2 regions of the Mesorhizobium sp. RSR380A genome follow, and region 2 is predicted to be linked to the other one. Evidence: predicted binding sites of a transcription regulator. Region 2 holds the regulator's gene; the other holds the start of a gene.
The links. The regulator PhoB, encoded in region 2, activates phosphate uptake and scavenging genes when phosphate is short. The targets are predictions, from matches to a motif close to TGTCATNNANCTGTCAT.
Positions count from the first base shown of each region.

Region 1: ACYG9Z_RS15310 (DUF1045 domain-containing protein) is a predicted target of PhoB. The motif match lies at 1,598-1,614, and genes of this name have one in related genera.

Region 1 is NZ_JBTTIB010000001.1:3,138,257-3,146,946, forward strand. It holds gene iolE (myo-inosose-2 dehydratase) at 1-251, shown strand, start outside; gene ACYG9Z_RS15300 (hypothetical protein) at 261-509, shown strand; gene iolB (5-deoxy-glucuronate isomerase) at 689-1,501, shown strand; gene ACYG9Z_RS15310 (DUF1045 domain-containing protein) at 1,656-2,363, shown strand; gene ACYG9Z_RS15315 (alpha-D-ribose 1-methylphosphonate 5-triphosphate diphosphatase) at 2,398-3,552, shown strand; gene phnN (phosphonate metabolism protein/1,5-bisphosphokinase (PRPP-forming) PhnN) at 3,549-4,178, shown strand; gene ACYG9Z_RS15325 (ABC transporter permease) at 4,181-5,167, opposite strand; gene ACYG9Z_RS15330 (sugar ABC transporter ATP-binding protein) at 5,212-6,750, opposite strand; gene ACYG9Z_RS15335 (sugar-binding protein) at 6,873-7,835, opposite strand; gene ACYG9Z_RS15340 (LacI family DNA-binding transcriptional regulator) at 8,415-8,690, shown strand, end outside.
Region 2 is NZ_JBTTIB010000001.1:2,283,380-2,292,069, reverse strand. It holds gene pstA (phosphate ABC transporter permease PstA) at 1-1,106, shown strand, start outside; gene pstB (phosphate ABC transporter ATP-binding protein PstB) at 1,124-1,948, shown strand; gene phoU (phosphate signaling complex protein PhoU) at 1,990-2,694, shown strand; gene phoB (phosphate regulon transcriptional regulator PhoB) at 2,711-3,400, shown strand; gene ACYG9Z_RS11030 (ROK family protein) at 3,431-4,666, opposite strand; gene xylF (D-xylose ABC transporter substrate-binding protein) at 4,932-5,972, shown strand; gene ACYG9Z_RS11020 (sugar ABC transporter permease) at 6,117-7,433, shown strand; gene ACYG9Z_RS11015 (ATP-binding cassette domain-containing protein) at 7,446-8,243, shown strand; gene ACYG9Z_RS11010 (CHASE domain-containing protein) at 8,400-8,690, shown strand, end outside.

The sequences.
Region 1 (8,690 bases), 850 kb from region 2:
CGAAACAGTCCTTTCTCGACGCCGTGGCGCTCGGTGCCTTCACGGTGCCTGGCGACGGTTCGCTCGATTTCGGCGCCATCGTGCAGCGCTTCGCCGACCATGGCTATGAAGGCTGGTTCGTCGTCGAGGCCGAGCAGGACCCGAAAAAGAACCCGCCGCTGAAGATGGCCCAAGTGGGTTACAAGGAGCTGATGCGGGTGATGACGGCGGCCGGCTACACGGTCGAGACGCAAGGCTTTCCCAATGCGTAAGCCGGTCCGATGAAGGATTACGAGCACCCGTTCTTCCGGCCGCTGTGGCGGCGCGTTGCCGTCGTCGCCGTCTGCGTGATCTGGGCCGGAATAGAATTCGCCTCCGGCACCCCATTCTGGGGCATCATTGCGCTCGGCTTTGCCGCCTACGCGGTGTGGCAGTTCTTCTATCTTTACAAGCCGGTGGAGGAGAGCAAGGCTGCGCCTGATCGACCGAAGACCGGCGAAGCGAAGGCGGGCGCCGAACCGAAGGAATGAAGCGGCCGTGGCTCGGAAGGGCTTGCGGGTCGGACACTCGACACCTGGCGTATCGCCTACGTCGGTGATTGGCCGGAACGTCCCTCGCTTCGTCATCCTAGGGTCTTCGCGACGGAGCTTCGCTCTAGGATGACGAAGTTGAGAGGCCGACCTCGAAGACTTGCGATAGGAGACAAAACATGTCGAAACTGCTCGTCAAAGCCGACAAGGGCCATGGCCGCGTCGCGCATGTCACGCCCAACAGCGCCGGATGGACCTATGTCGGCTTCGACCTGCACCGGCTGAAGCCGGGCGAGACCGCATCCGGCAAGACGCAGGATCGCGAAGTCTGCCTGGTGTTCGTCACCGGCAAGGGCACGGCAAAGGCCGGCGGTCGGGAACTCGGCCTGCTCGGCGAGCGCATGTCGCCCTTCGAGGGCAAGCCGTGGTCGGTCTATATCCCGGAGGGTTCGGATTGGTCGGTCACCGCCGACACCGATCTCGAACTCGCGGTCTGCTCGGCACCGGGCCTGGGCGGCGGCTTGCCCGTTCGCGTCATCGCACCCGACGACCTCGGCCAGGAGACTCGGGGCAAAGGCACCAACACGCGCTACGTCACCAACATATTGCCCGAGGGCAAGCCCGCCGACTCGCTGCTGGTGGTCGAGGTCATCACGCCCGGCGGCCACACATCGAGCTACCCGCCGCACAAGCACGACCAGGACAATCTGCCTGCCGAATCCTATCTTGAGGAAACCTATTACCACCGCCTCAACCCGCCGCAGGGCTTTGCCTTCCAGCGGGTCTACACCGACGCCGACAAGTCGGGCGCCCGCGAACTGGACGAGGCGATGGCGATCGAGGACGGCGATGTCGTGCTGGTGCCCAAGGGCTATCATCCGTGCGCGGCCTGTCACGGCTACGACCTCTATTACCTCAACGTCATGGCCGGGCCGAAGCGGACGTGGAAGTTCCACAACGCGCCCGAGCACGAGTGGCTGACGAAGGCCTGATCGGCCTTCGCTTGCGCCGGAAGCGGTTGGTCCAGCAGCAAAAAATCGTCGGCTAACGATCCATGGGGTCGATTTGCCTTCGAAAACCCGCATAAGCTTCGTCAATCCGTCATGGAAATCACCTATGGCAGCGGGCTGACGAGGATTTTTTTCGATGCGCTACGCCATCTATTTCACCCCAAGGCAGGACGAGCCGTTGGCGCGGATCGCCGCCAACTGGCTGGGCCGCGACCCCTTTGGCGCCGCCACCAGGCCGGTCGAGGCGGTGGGCGAGCTGTCGGCGGCCGAAGTCGCCTTTCACACCGCATCGGCGCGGCGCTACGGTTTTCATGCGACGCTGAAAGCGCCCTTCCGGTTGGCCGCCAACGAAACCGAAAGCTCGTTGCGCGCGGCGCTGGACGCCTTTGCCGAAGCAACGCCGACGGTCACCATCCCGCGCCTGGTCGTCAGCCAGATCGATGGTTTCTTCGCTTTGATGCCGGAAGGCCCGCTGCCGCCGCTCCACCGTTTCGCCGATGATGTCGTGCTTAGCTTCGACCGTTTTCGCGCGCCGCTCACCGAGGCCGAGATCGAGCGGCGCAGCCCGGATTCGCTGAAGCCGGCCGAGTTCCGCAATCTCTGCCAGTGGGGCTATCCCTATGTGTTTGAGACCTTTCGCTTCCACATGACACTGTCCGGCCGGGCCGGGCCGCAGGAAAGCCAACGTCTGCGCGCGGCAATTGACAGCCTGTTCGCCGATGTGCTGCAGCAGCCGGTGCTGGTGGATGCGCTGACGCTGTTCGTCGAAACCGAACCGGGCGCTCCGTTCATGGTGCTTTCGCATCATGCGCTCGTCCGCCGCGCTGCCCGAAAAACCGCCTGACCGCAATTCGTCCGAGTAAGCAAGGACTGCCTGAATGACCGCCGAAACTGTTCTCCACAACGCCCGCATCGTGCTTGCCGACGAGATCGTCGAAGGGTCGCTCGTGCTGCGCGACGGTTTTATCTCCGGCGTCGACGCCGGCACCGGCCACACCGGCGGGAGCATGGGCGGCGAGGACATGGGCGGCGACTACATCATTCCCGGCCTGGTCGAGCTGCACACTGACCATCTCGAAGGCCACTATGCGCCGCGCCCGAAAGTGCGCTGGAACCCGATCGCCGCCGTCCTTGCCCATGACGCGCAGGTGGCCACCGCCGGCATCACCACCGTGCTCGACGCTTTGCGTGTCGGCATGGACGAGGACGCGGATATTACCTCCGACGACATCCGCAAGCTCGCCGGCGCGATCGAGGACAGCGTCGCGAAAGACCGGTTGCGGGCCGACCATTTCCTGCACCTGCGCTGCGAGGTCTCGGCGCCGGATTGCTTGCGGGCTTTCGCCAATTTCGATGGCGACGAGCGGGTCAAGCTGGCCTCGCTGATGGACCATGCGCCGGGACAGCGTCAGTTCGTCAATCTCGAGACCTACGCCCATTACTATCAGCGCAAGCTGAAATTGACCGATCGCGACTTCCAATTGTTCTGCGAAAAGCGGATGTCGGAATCGGCGAAGAATTCGGGACCGAACCGGGTGGCGATATCAGCCGCCTGCAACGAGCGGGGCATTGTGCTGGCGAGCCATGACGACGCCACATCAGGCCATGTCAACGAGGCGATCGAGCAGGGCGTGCGCGTCGCGGAATTCCCGACCACGCTGGAAGCCGCCAAGGCCTCGAAGGATGCCGGGCTCGGCGTACTGATGGGCGCGCCCAACGTCATGCGCGGCTCCTCGCATTCGGGCAATGTCTCGGCCCGCACGCTGGCCGGCGACGGCCTGCTCGACATACTGTCGTCCGACTACATTCCCTTCAGCCTGATCCAGTCGGCCTTCTTCCTCGGCGACGTCGTCGAGGGCATTTCCCTGCCGCAGGCGGTTGCGATGGTGTCGAAGAATCCGGCCGAGGCGATCGGCCTCAACGACCGCGGCGTCATCGAACAGGGCCGCCGCGCCGATCTGGTGCGTGTGCGCGTCGACGACCATGTGCCGGTCGTGCGCACTGTCTGGCGCCAAGGGCGCCGGGTCGCCTGATGGTCTCGGCGTCGATCGAGCGCGAACTCAGCAGCGAGGCCTTTCCGCTCCGCAACGGCGTGTTTGTCGCCGTCGTCGGCCCGAGCGGCGCCGGCAAGGACACGGTAATCGGCTATGCCCGCACCTTGTTTGCCGACGAGACGAGGCTGGAGTTCGTCCGCCGGGTCATCACCAGGCCGAGCGATGCGGCAAGCGAGGATCACGACACGCTGGCTGACGCGGCCTTTGCCGAGGCCCAGGCCGACGGCGCTTTCGCCATTTCCTGGGAGGCGCACGGCCTGCGCTACGGCATTCCGGCCGATGTCGACTGGTCCATCGCCAATGGCCATGTCGCGGTGGCCAATGTCTCGCGCGCAGTCATCCCGGTGCTGCGGGAGCGCTATGCCAATCTGGCTGTCGTCGAGATCACCGCCTCGCCGGAAATCCTCGCCGTGCGTCTCGCCCAGCGCGGCCGCGAATCGCGCGGCGAAGTGCTGGCTCGGCTCGCCCGCAGCGCCAATATCGCTTTGTCCGGCTCCGGCGTCACCTCGATCGACAATGGCGGCCGGCGCGAAGCCGCCGGAGAACGCTTCGCCGAGGTGCTGCGCAAGGCGATGGCCTTCTCGGATATATCCGGCGTGATGTAGCGCTACTCGGCCGCGACAGTCTTGCGGCTGGCATCGAGCATCAGCCGCCTTGCGCGGAACACGCCCCATTGCTGGTCGACCAGCACGCCGATCAGGATCACGCCGCCCATCACCGCGAAGTTGAGCGAGGACGGGATGCCGAGCAGATTGACCAGGTTCTGCAACTCCTGCAGCAGCACGGTGCCCAGGATGACGCCGACCAGCGAGCCTTCGCCGCCGCGCAGCGAGAAGCCGCCGAGAACGGCGGCGGCAATGGCGTAGAGTTCGTAGAACTGGCCGTGGCTGGCCGGCGAGATCGAGCGCGTGTACATGGCGAAATAGATCGCCGACAGCGCCGTCAGCACGCCGCAGATGACATAGGCGGCCATGACGACACGGCCGGTGCGAATTCCTGAATATTTCGCCGCCTCTTCGTTCTTGCCGATGGCATAGAGGTAGCGTCCGAACACCGAGCGGTGCAGCACCACCCACATGACGATCGAAATGACGATCAGTGCGATGAAGCTGTTGGGCACGCCATAGCTGCGGCCCGCAGTGAGGAATTCGAGCTCGGGAAAATTCTGGCCGAAGGCGAAGCCGGCGGTGCCGTCGGCGGTATAGAAACGGGCGACCCCGCGATAGATCAAAAGGCCGCACAGCGTCACCACGAAGGGCTGCAATTTCAGCCTTGTGATCAGCCAGCCATGCGCCAGCCCGATGATGCCGCCCAGCACCAGGATCAGCGGCAGCGCCACCGGCCATGGCATGTCGCGCACGGCGATGAAATCGATGAACAGCGTGCCGAGCAGCGCCACCAGCGATCCCACCGACAATTCGATGCCGCCGGTGATGATGACGAAGGCCTGGCCGATGGCGAGGATCCCGAACAGGCCGATCAGGTTCGAGGTGTTGGCGAGGTTGATCGGTAAAAGGAAGCGCGGGTTGATGGCGGTCACCACGGCGCCGACCACCAGGATCAGGATCAGCAGGCCGAGATCTTTTTTGCTCATCGTCTTCTCCCCAATGCGCCGGACCGGCAATCGCCTGAAGCCCGCTAGTTTGCCGGCTTGCCGACCGCCAGCAACAGCACGTTTTCCTGGCTGAATTGTTCCTTGTCGAGAATGCCCGAGATCTGGCCCTCATGCATGACGGCGATGCGGTCGGACACGCCGATCACCTCTTCCATGTCGCTGGAGATCATCAGCACGGCGACGCCGGCATCGGCCAAGGCTCGCATCAGCCCGTAAATCTCGGCCTTGGCGCCGATATCGATGCCGCGCGTAGGCTCATCGAGGATCATCACCTTCGGGTTCATCGCCAGCCATTTGCCCAGCACCACCTTTTGCTGGTTGCCGCCCGACAGCGTACCGGTGCGCGTCTGCACCGACGGCGCTTTGATGCCGAGATTCGCCTTCTGCTTCTCTGCGGTGGCGGCCTCGGAGCTTGCCGACACCAGCTTACGCTTAGCATGCCCCGGCAGGTTGGGCAGCGAGATGTTCTGCGCGATCGACAGGTCAAGCAAAATGCCGGTCAGCTTGCGGTCTTCCGGGACGAGAAAAATGCCATGCGCGACCGCATCGGCCGCCGAACCCAGCACGAGCGGCTTGCCGTCGAGTTCGAGCCCACCGCCAAGCGTGCTGTCGATGCCGAAGAACACCCGCGCCAGTTCGGTGCGGCCGGAACCGACAAGACCGGCAAGGCCGAGGATTTCACCGCGCCTGATGTCGAGGTCGACCGGCCGGGCAGGGTAGGCGGGGGTGCGGATGGCTTTGGCCGAGAGAGCCGTGGCGCCCGGCGCCCGAGCCGCCTCGGAGGCCTTCTCGCGCTCCTTCAGCATGCGGCCGATCATCAGCTTGACCATCTGGTCGTGGTTGATGGCGCTCTTCGGCAAGGTGCCGGCCAGCATGCCGTCGCGCAGCACCACGACGCGGTCGGCGACGCGCTCGACCTCATGCAGCCGGTGCGAAATGAAGATGACGCTGATGCCATCGGCCTTCAGCGCCTTGATGACGTCGAGCAGCTTGTCGGTTTCGGCAAGCGGCAGGCTCGATGTCGGCTCGTCGAGGATGACCAGCCGGGCCTTGATCGACAGCGCCTTGGCGATCTCGACCATCTGCTGCTGGGCAAGCGACAGCGAGGCAACCGGCGTATCGGCGGAAAAGTTGGCGCCGACACGCTTCAGCAGCGGCGCCACCATTTCGCGCAGCTTGGCGCGGTCGACCAATCTCAGCGGCCCGCCGCGCAACGGCTCGCGGCCGAAGAAGATATTGGCGGCAACATCGAGGTTTTCGAACAGATTGAGTTCCTGGTGGACGAAGGCGATGCCCGACCCCAGGCTGCCTTCGACGGTGAGCCCGTCATGCGCAACGCCGTCGACGGTGATGGCGCCGCTGTCCGGCCTGGTGACGCCGCCGAGGATCTTCATCAAGGTCGACTTGCCGGCGCCGTTTTCGCCGACCAGGCCGATCACCTCGCCCGGCCTGACTTCCATGGAAAAGCCGTCCAGCGCCACCACGCCCGGATAGGTCTTGCGCACGTTCTCGAGGCCGAGGAACGGGGTGGTTGCGACGATGGATGGGTCGGAATAATTCATCACGCCATATTTGATCAGGCTTGCCAGCAGCCGGTGGGCTACAGACTGACGGGCCTTGGCCGGCCCGTCAACACGATCGCCGGCTCAAGGCGAACCCTGAGCCGGCGCAACTGCTCGTGGTCTCAGTTTCCGGACATCGCCTTCAGATTGGCGGCATAGGCGTCGACATCGTCCTTACCGATGATCTTGGTCGGGATGATGATCAGGCCGCCTTCCGGAATGCCTGATTTGTCGCCCTTGAGATAGGCGGCCATCAGCTTCATGCCCTGATAGGCCCATTCGAAGGGCTGCTGCACAACGGTCGCCGCCACGGTGCCTTCCTTGACGCCGCCCAGCGTGATCGGATCGTCATCGAAGCCGACGACCGTGATCGAGCCGAGCTTCCCGGCGTCGCGCAGCGCTTCATAGATGCGCGGCGTGTTGTAGGAATAGAAGCCGACCATGCAGGTGATGTCGGGGCTGGCGACCAGCGCGTCCTCGACATTCTTCTTGGCGCGCGCCTGGTCGATGTCGTCGCCGCGCACGTCCACCAGTTCGATCTTGCTGCCGGCGAGGCCGTCCTTCATGCCCTGGATGCGTTCCTTGGCATTGTCGGCGCCGAGCAGGCCGACGAAGCCGAGGCACTTGCCGCCGTCCGGCATCGCCTTCTTGGCGATCTCGGCCGCCTGCTTGCCGGCGTCGACATTGGACGAGCCGATATAGGCGACGCGCTTGGTCTGCGGGGCATCGGAGTCGGTGGTGAACAGCGCCGTTTCCGACGCGATCTTGTTCAGACCGTCGGTCGAGGTCTTGGGGTCGACGGCCGAGACCATGATGCCCTTGACGCCGGCGGTCACCAGATCGTCCATCAGCCGCTGCTGGATGGCGACCGAGGACTGCTCGGGATATTTGAGTTCGAGATTGTAGTCGGGCAATTCGGCCTGCGCCTTCTTGACGCCGGCTTCGGCGGCCTTCCAGAAATCGGAAGCGCCGTTGACGACGAAGGCCAGCGTCGGTTTGTCGTCGGCGCGCGCAATGGCTGTCGCGGTCAGGCCAAGCAGCAGGGCTGCGGTGGCCACGGATGCATGTCGTATCAAGGATTTCATGTTCAACCTCCCGTTTTGGCTCAGTCATCGGACTGAACCGATCTTGCATTCACTGACTTGCCGCTCGCGATTTGGACGCCCTCCTCCTCAGGGGTTCCCGGCGCTGAAGAATGGCGTCGTCGGTCGCGATCACGGACTTTAGAGACTCATCCCGTGCTCGTAAATAGTCTGATTTGTCTGACATATCACATGTCCGAGACCAGGCTTGCGGAGGCAAACCCCGCTCACTATCGGGCCATTCACGTGCACTTCTCGCCGCGCGGGCTCACCTGACCGGACACGGCGGATTGACGTTACAGCGTCGTTTTGTATTAGTAAACACTATTAGCAGAGGTCTCGCGCGGACACTCGGCGGCAGCCCTAGGTCTAGTTTGCCCGAACAGGTACAGCACCGCTTCGCGCAAGCAGATGCCTTGCAGTCCTTGAATTTCACGGAGCCCGCAGCGGCATGGCGGGGGACTTCAAAGCTGCTAATAAAGATAAACGCCTTCGACTATTTCCATTGGTCGACGGCGCGACACCATCTTGTCGGTGTGGCAGGCTTGCGACTAGACAGGCTGGGGATTGGGACGCAATGCCATGAGCGAGACGAGGGATCCGGACGACACGGCGAAGCGGCGCAAGGCGCCGGCGAGAGCCGCCAAGGGCGGCCGCGTCACCATGACCGACATCGCCAGGGCAGCCGGGTGCTCGCAAGCGACCGTCTCCTTCGTGCTCAACGATTCGCCCGGCATCCGGCTGTCGCAGCAGACGCGCGAGCGGGTGATCGAGGCCGCGCGTGCGCTCGGCTACGCAGCACCCGCCTTCTCGGCGCTGCGCAAACCTGTTGCCGCCTTCGATGGACTTGACGGTGTC
Region 2 (8,690 bases):
TCACCTTCGACGAGAAGGTGATCGATCCCTCCGGCAAGCGCGCGACCGACCCTACCGTGCTGATCAAGGCGAACTATCCCAAGCTCGCCGAAAACGCGCTGGTGGCCAAGCTCGGCATCGATCCGGCCAACAAGCCGATGATGCTGAAGCTCAAGGGCTTCCTGTCGGAAGGCGCCCGCGTCCAGCTGCGCGACATCGTCTCCGCCGATCCGTCGGTGATCGGCAGGACGCGTGACGTCGACATCCTGGCTGCCGCGAACCTCGACTCGGCCTTCAAGGGCCAGATCGACCTCGGCGTCGATGAAGCGCGCCGCAAGGTGTCCAACCAGCAGATCGACTGGATGAACAAGCTTAAAGCCGACGGCGTGATGGCCGAGCATTTCAACACCGGCCTGTTCACCTATGGCGCCTCCAGCCGGCCCGAAACGTCGGGCATGGGCGTGGCGATCATCGGCTCGTTCTACATGATGGTGATCGTGCTGTTGCTGGCGCTGCCGATCGGCGTCGCCGCCTCCATCTATCTGGAGGAGTTCGCCAAGAAGAACCGCTTTACGGACCTGATCGAAGTCAACATCAACAATCTCGCGGCGGTGCCGTCGATCGTCTTCGGTCTGCTTGGCCTTGCCGTGTTCATCAACTTCCTCGGCATGCCGCGCTCGGCTTCCTTCGTCGGCGGCCTGGTGCTGACCTTGATGACATTGCCGACCATAATCATCGCCACGCGCGCCGCCCTCGCCGCGGTGCCGCCGTCGATCCGCTCGGCGGCCCTAGGTCTCGGCGCCTCCAAGATGCAGATGGTGTTCCATCACATCCTGCCGCTTGCCGCCCCAGGCATCCTTACCGGCACCATCATCGGCCTGGCGCGTGCGCTCGGCGAGACAGCACCGCTGCTCTTGATCGGCATGGTCGCTTTCGTCGCCGATTATCCGACGACGCCTTTCGATCCGGCGACCGCGCTGCCGGTTCAGATCTATATGTGGGCAAACGAGGCTGAGCGCGCTTTTGTCGAGCGCATGTCCGGCGCCATCATCATCCTGCTCGTCTTCCTCATGGCCATGAACATCACCGCGATCGTGCTCCGGCGCCGCTTCGAGCGGCGCTGGTAGAAAAAAGGCAATTTGGTATGAACATCATGACCGAACAGTCCCTTGAGAATGCAGTGGGCGACAAAATGAACGCCAAGTCGAACGAAGTCATCAAGATGCGCGGCGACAAGGTCGGCGTCTTCTACGGCGAGAAGCAGGCGTTGTTCGACGTCAATCTCGACGTGCGTCAGAACCAGGTGACGGCGCTGATCGGCCCGTCCGGCTGCGGCAAGTCGACCTTCCTGCGCTGCCTCAACCGCATGAACGACACCATCGATTTGGCGCGGGTGACCGGCAAGATCACGCTCGATGAAGACGACATCTACGACAAGAACATCGATGTCGTCGAACTGCGCGCCCGCGTCGGCATGGTGTTCCAGAAACCCAACCCGTTCCCGAAGTCGATCTACGAGAACGTCGCCTACGGCCCGCGCATCCATGGGCTGGCCAAGCGCAAGTCCGACATGGACCAGATCGTCGAGCAGAGCCTGAAGAAGGCGGCGATCTGGAACGAGGTCAAGGACCGCCTGCAGGAGCCCGGCACCGGCCTGTCCGGCGGCCAGCAGCAGCGCCTGTGCATCGCGCGCGCCATCGCCGTGTCGCCGGAGGTGATCCTGATGGACGAGCCCTGCTCGGCGCTCGATCCGATCGCCACCGCCCGTGTCGAGGAGCTGATCGACGAACTGCGCCAGAACTACACGATCGTCATCGTCACCCACTCGATGCAGCAGGCGGCGCGCGTGTCGCAGCGCACGGCGATGTTCCATCTCGGCTATCTCGTCGAGGAGGGCGCCACCGACAAGATGTTCACCAACCCCGACGACAAGCGCACCCAGGACTACATTACCGGCCGCTTCGGCTGAGCCGTCCGGCGGGTGAATTTTCAGGCACGAGGACCAAGATCATGGGTGAACATACCGTCGCCTCCTTCGATGAAGAGCTCGGGCAGATCAGCAAGCTGATCCGCGACATGGGCGATCTGGCAGGCTCGATGGTCAGCGGCTCGACCAGGGCGCTGCTCAATTCGGACAATGCGCTGGCACAGCGTGTCGTTTCCGACGACGCCATCATGGATGCGCGCCAGCGCGAACTGGACGACCGCGCCATCACGCTGATCGCCAAGCGCCAGCCGATGGCCAACGATCTGCGCGCCGTGGTCGGCTCGATCCGCATGGCGGGCGACCTCGAGCGCATCGGCGACCTCGCCAAGAACATCGCCAAACGCGTCGGCACCGTGGGCTTGAGCGTCACGCCGCGCGACCTCTCGCACTCCATCGACGCCATGGCGCAACTGGTGCTGATCCAGGTGCAAGGCGTCGTCGAGGAATATGCCGCCACCGATGCGGCAGCGCTTGCAAAACTCAGGAATGACGACGAGCGCATCGACGTCAAATACACGTCCGTGTTTCGTGAGCTCTTGACCTACATGATGGAAGACCCTCGCAACATCACCGCCTGCACGCATCTCTTGTTCTGCGCCAAGAATCTTGAGCGCATCGGCGATCATGTCACCAACATCGCCGAAAATGCGTATTATGTGCTGACCGGCCAGCAATTGCCCGCCAATCGTCCGAAGCAGGACGAGACGGCGATGGCCACGCCGGCCTGATGAGGGTGAACTGCCTATGATCGCGCCACGCATCATGGTCGTGGAGGACGAGGAGCCACTAGGCGTGCTCCTCCGCTACAACCTCGAATCCGAAGGCTATCAGGTCGAGGTGGTGACACGCGGCGACGAGGCCGAGATCCGCCTGCAGGAAAACGTGCCCGATCTCCTGGTGCTCGACTGGATGGTGCCGGCTGTTTCCGGCATCGAGCTCTGCCGGCGGCTTAGAGTGCGGCCCGAAACCGAGCGGCTGCCGATCATCATGCTGACCGCGCGCGGTGAGGAAAGCGACCGCGTGCGCGGCCTGTCCACCGGTGCCGACGACTATCTGGTCAAGCCATTCTCGACGCCGGAGTTCATGGCGCGCGTGAAAGCGCTGCTGCGCCGCGCCAAGCCGGAAGTGCTGTCGAGCGTGCTCAAGGTCGGCGACATCGTGCTCGATCGAGAATCGCACCGGGTCTACCGCAAGAAGAGCGAGATCAGGCTCGGACCGACCGAGTTCCGGCTGCTCGAATTCATGATGCGCCATCCCGGCCGCGTGTTCTCGCGCAGCCAACTGCTCGACAATGTCTGGGGCGAGACGATCTATATCGACGAGCGAACCGTCGACGTCCATGTCGGGCGATTACGCAAAGCGGTCAACAACGGCCGCATGCCGGATGTCATCCGTACCATTCGCGGCGCCGGCTACGCGATCAGGGAAGACTAGGATGCTGCGCGTCGCGCCGTTGCCGGCCATTCAGGCGACATGCTTGCCGGATTTGGCCTGAATGCCCGGCGCGAAAATCTCCTGATCGACGAAGCCGAGCGCGCGCATGGCGCAGCCTTCGCGGATCAGCGGCAGTTCGTTGGGCTCGGTGTCGAAGGAGATCGACTTCGAGTGCTGGCCGCCGGCAGTCTGGGCGATGGCCTCGCGCAATGCCGGCTCGATCAGGTCGAAGGCGGCGGCGCTGACGCCTACCATGGCGACGGGTGCCGGATCGATCAGCGCAAACAGGCTGCCGAGGCCGAAGCCGAGCGCCTCGCCGGCCTTGCGATAGGCTTCGCGCTCCGGGCCGTCGGTTTCGCGGGCGCGCGCGGCGAGTGCGCGCATATCAGCGTCGCCGATATCGACCGGCTCGGCATCCTCGCCCATCATTTTGGCGCTGCGCCAGATGGCGTAGTTTCCGGCATAGGCTTCCACGCAGCCGCGCCGCCCGCAGCGGCAGAGCGCGCCGCCCGGACGGTGGATCATGTGGCCGAACTCGCCGCCCGAGGAATGGGTGCCGGTGAACAGTTCGCCTTTCAGCACCAGGCCCATGCCGATGCCGTGCGATAAGAGGATGGCGATAAAATTGTCGCGGTAGCGCTCGGGCTGGCGCCATTGCAGCGCCACCGCCATCATATTGCAGTCGTTCTCCATGGTGGCAGGAATGCCGAATTCCACTTCCAACATGTCGGCGAAGGCAATGTCGGTCAGTGGCGTGATTGGCGACCACAGCATGGCCCGCGCCTGCGAATCGGTGATGCCCTGGATGCCCATGGCAATGCGGGCGATGCTCTGGACGTCCAGGTCCGGGTCCTCGAGACGCCTCCGGACGATTGCTACGCATTCGCCGATCAGTTCGTCGCGCGGCTTGGTCAGCGTGTCCAGCCGGCGCTGTTCCTCGGCGACGACGTGGCCGGCATAGTCGATGACGGTGACGGACAGGAAATTGAGCGACAGCACGACGGTCATCACCGCCGCCGCTTCCGGGTTGAGACCAAGGCCCACCTGCGGCCGGCCGCGTTTCAGTGCGCCGGTCTCGCCAGGTTTGCCTTCAATCAGGATGCCTTCTTGAATCAGATCAGACGAGATTGCCGATATGGTCGAGTGGCTGAGGCCGGTGGTCGCCGCAATCTCGGTCCGCGACGGCTGGCCGGCCCGGCGCACGGCTGAAATCACCATCGCACGGTTGCGACGGCGCAGATCGTCGTGGCGGATTCCAACCGACATTTGTTTCCTCCCGGCCTCCTCGCGCCTCATGATAGTGAAGGCGTTCGACGGCACCAGCCAAATATTGGCAGACGCCGGCAGCCCTGTCATTGTTTATTGCGGACCTCGAAAAAATTCGGCAAGGCCATCAGAATCCATCAGAATCGATGTTGACAGCGCCTTATCATTGAACCAGTATTTTTTCGAGGCTCGAAAAAATAGGGCCTCTGTGTGCCGGCCCTCGGGCCAGTTTTGTCGCGCCGCACGCGGCGCAGGGAGGATTATGATGAACAGATTTGCAGCCGCCATGCTGGCGGGTGTCGCCATGTCGCTGGCGCTGGTGTCGGTCGCGCAGGCGAAGGACAAGGTCATCGGCGTGTCGTGGTCGAACTTCCAGGAAGAGCGCTGGAAGACCGACGAGGCGGCGATGAAAACGGCGATCGAGGCTGCCGGCGACAAGTACATTTCCGCCGACGCGCAGTCCAATCCCGGCAAGCAGCTGACCGACGTCGAAAGCCTGATCTCGCAGGGCGCCAACTCGCTGATCATCCTGGCGCAGGACGCCTCGGCCATCGGCCCGGCGGTGCAGAAGGCGCTGGACGAAGGCATTCCGGTCGTCGGCTATGACCGCCTGATCGAGAACAAGGACGTCTTCTACCTGACCTTCGACAACAAGGAAGTCGGCCGCATGCAGGCCCGCGAAGTGTTCAAGGCGAAGCCCGAAGGCAACTATGTCTTCATCAAGGGCTCGGGCTCGGATCCGAATGCCGATTTCCTGTTCTCGGGCTCGATGGAAGTGCTCAAGGAAGCCATCGACTCGGGCAAGATCAAGAATGTCGGCGAGGCCTATACCGATGGCTGGCTGCCGGCCAACGCCCAGAAGAACATGGAACAGTTCCTGACCGCCAATGACAACAAGGTCGATGCCGTGGTTGCGGCCAATGACGGCACCGCCGGCGGCGTTGTCGCCGCGCTGACGGCGCAGGGCCTTGCCGGAACGGTTCCGGTCTCGGGCCAGGACGGCGACCATGCCGCCCTGAACCGCATCGCGCTCGGCACGCAGACGGTGTCGGTGTGGAAAGACGCGCGCGAACTCGGCAAGAACGCCGCCGAGATCGCCTCGCAGCTTGCCGATGGCAAGAAGACGGGCGACATTGCCGGCGCCAAGGACTTCACCACGCCTGGCGGCAACACCGTCAAGTCGCTGTTCCTGACCCCCGTCGCGATCACCAAGGACAACCTCAACGTCGTCATCGACGCCGGCTGGATCAAGAAGGACGAAGTCTGCACAGGCGTCGCCGCCGGCAGCGTCGCGGCTTGCAACTGATCTCGACGACTTGAAGAAATGAGGCGCCGCGGCTGTCAAGCCGCGGCGTTTTCTCTACGAGAATTGTGTGTTTCCGCCATCGGCGGCAAACTTCTAGGCTGTGGTCCGGCATCCGCGCCAGACGGCAAGCCGCTGGAGGACATCATGACCGACACGACCTCAAATCCGCAGGCCGATACGGCACGAGCGTCTGAACTCGGCGCGGTCGCCCGGTTCCTGAAAGCGACCGAGCTCGACACGCGCATGCTCGGCATGGTCGGCGCGCTGCTGGTCATCTGGGTCGGCATACATATCCTGTCGGGCGGGCTTTTCCTGACGCCGCGCAATCTTTGGAACCTGTCGGTGCAGACGTCCTCCGTCGCGATCATGGCGACCGGCATGGTATTGGTCATCGTTATGCGCAACATCGACCTTTCGGTGGGCTCCGTCGAAGGCGTGATCGGCATGATCATGGGCGTGGCACAGGCCGAATTCCTGATTCGCATCATCGGCTTCCAGCTTGGAAACCCCTGGCTCTGGATCGTCGCGCTTGCCGCCGGCGTGGTGCTTGGTCTGCTGATCGGCGCGTTCCAGGGCTTCATCATCGCCTATATGCAGGTTCCGGCCTTCATCGTGACGCTTGGTGGCCTGCTGGTCTGGCGCGGCATGGCATGGCTCATCACCAGCGGGCGCACGGTCGCGCCACTCGACGCCACCTTCCAGCTGATGGGCGGCGGACCACGCGGCTCGATTGGCGCCGCTGCCAGCTGGATCGTCGGCATCGTCGCCTGCGCGGCGGTCGCCTTCGCGCTGCTCAACGGTCGCTCGCAGCGCAAGCGCTTCAGCTTTCCACTGCGCCCCGTCTGGGCCGAGACCTTGCTTGGCGTGGTCGCTTGCGCGGCCATCCTCGGCGCCGTGTGGATCGCCAATTCCTATCCATGGCCGATCGGCATCGTGCGCCAGTACGCACAGCAGAACGGCATCACCGTTCCCGAAGGCGGGCTGTTCATCGCGCATGGCATCGCCATACCGGTGCTGATGGCGGTGATTGCCGGCATCATCATGACGTTCATCACCAAGCGCACGCGTTTCGGCCGCTATGTCTTCGCCATCGGGGGCAATCCGGAGGCAGCGGAACTCGCCGGCATCAACACGCGCTGGGTGACCATGAAGGTGTTCATGATCATGGGTGTGCTGGCTGCAATCAGCGCGGCGATCTCGTCGGCCCGTCTCAATGCGTCAACCAATGCGCTGGGCACACTGGACGAGCTTTTGGTGATCGCGGCCGCCGTCATCGGCGGCACGTCGCTCGCGGGCGGCGCCGGAACGGTGATGGGCGCCATGCTCGGCGCGCTTCTGATGCAGTCGCTGCAATCCGGCATGGTGCTGCTCGGCATCGACTCGCCGCTGCAGAGCATTGTCGTTGGCGCTGTCCTGGTCATCGCCGTCTGGCTCGACACCGTCTACCGCAAGCGCGTCTAGGGAGGAACGACTATGGAAAAAACTGCTCCCACCGGTACGCCACTGATCGACATGCGCAACATCTCGATCGCGTTCGGTGGCATTCGCGCCGTCGACGATGCGTCCATCGATCTTTTCCCGGGCGAAGTGGTGGCGCTGCTTGGCCACAACGGCGCCGGTAAGTCGACGCTGATCAAGATCCTGTCGGGCGCCTACAAGCGCGATGCCGGCCAGATCTTGGTCAACGGCCAGGAGGCCTCGATCTCCAATCCGCGCGACGCCAAGAAATACGGCATCGAAACGATCTACCAGACGCTTGCGCTGGCCGACAATGTCGACGCTGCCGCCAACCTCTTCCTCGGCCGCGAACTGATGACCGCGTGGGGGACACTCGACGATGTCGCCATGGAGGCCGAGGCGCGCAAGGTGATGGGCCGGCTCAATCCGCGCTTCCAGCGCTTCAAGGAGCCCGTGATCAAGCTATCGGGCGGCCAGCGCCAGTCGGTGGCGATCGCACGCGCCATCCTGTTCAACGCCCGCATCCTGATCATGGACGAACCGACGGCCGCGCTTGGGCCGCAGGAGACGGCGCAGGTCGGCGAACTGGTCAAGCAGCTCAAGGCCGACGGCATCGGCATTTTCCTGATCAGCCACGACATTCACGACGTGTTCGAGCTTGCCGACCGGGTCTGCGTAATGAAGAACGGCCAGGTCGTCGGCACCGCGCTCACCACCGATGTGACGCAGGACGAAGTGCTCGGCATGATCATCCTGGGAAAGTGCCCGCCCGGCGCCATTCCCGGTCCGGGTGCGCTGAAGATCGCGGCCTGAGACCACGCTATCGTCAGCTGTCATGTTCACTGATGCTCGAGATCGATAAGCCGGCTAAATATGCATGATATGCCAGCTGTCATTATGGCTTGGCCGCGCCATTGTCTTGCCGCGGCGACTTGCCCATAAAGGTCCCGAACCGTCCATGGGCCTGCGTTGAAGAAGTTTTTCCCGATCCTTGCCTTCATTGCCGTTGCACTGATCAGCCTGACGATGGCGGGCTTCGCCTATTTCGCGACCCAGGAAGCGGCGCGCATCAAGTTCGAGGCGACGGCCGACGACGCGCTCAACCGCATCGAAAGCCGTATCGATCTGCATCTGTCACTGCTGCGCTCGACGCAGGCGCTGTTCGACGCCCGCAATGGCGAGATTTCAGGTAGCGAATTCAAGGCCTTCTTCAGCGCCCTCGATGTCGATAACAATTTCGCCGGCCTGCGCGGCATCGGC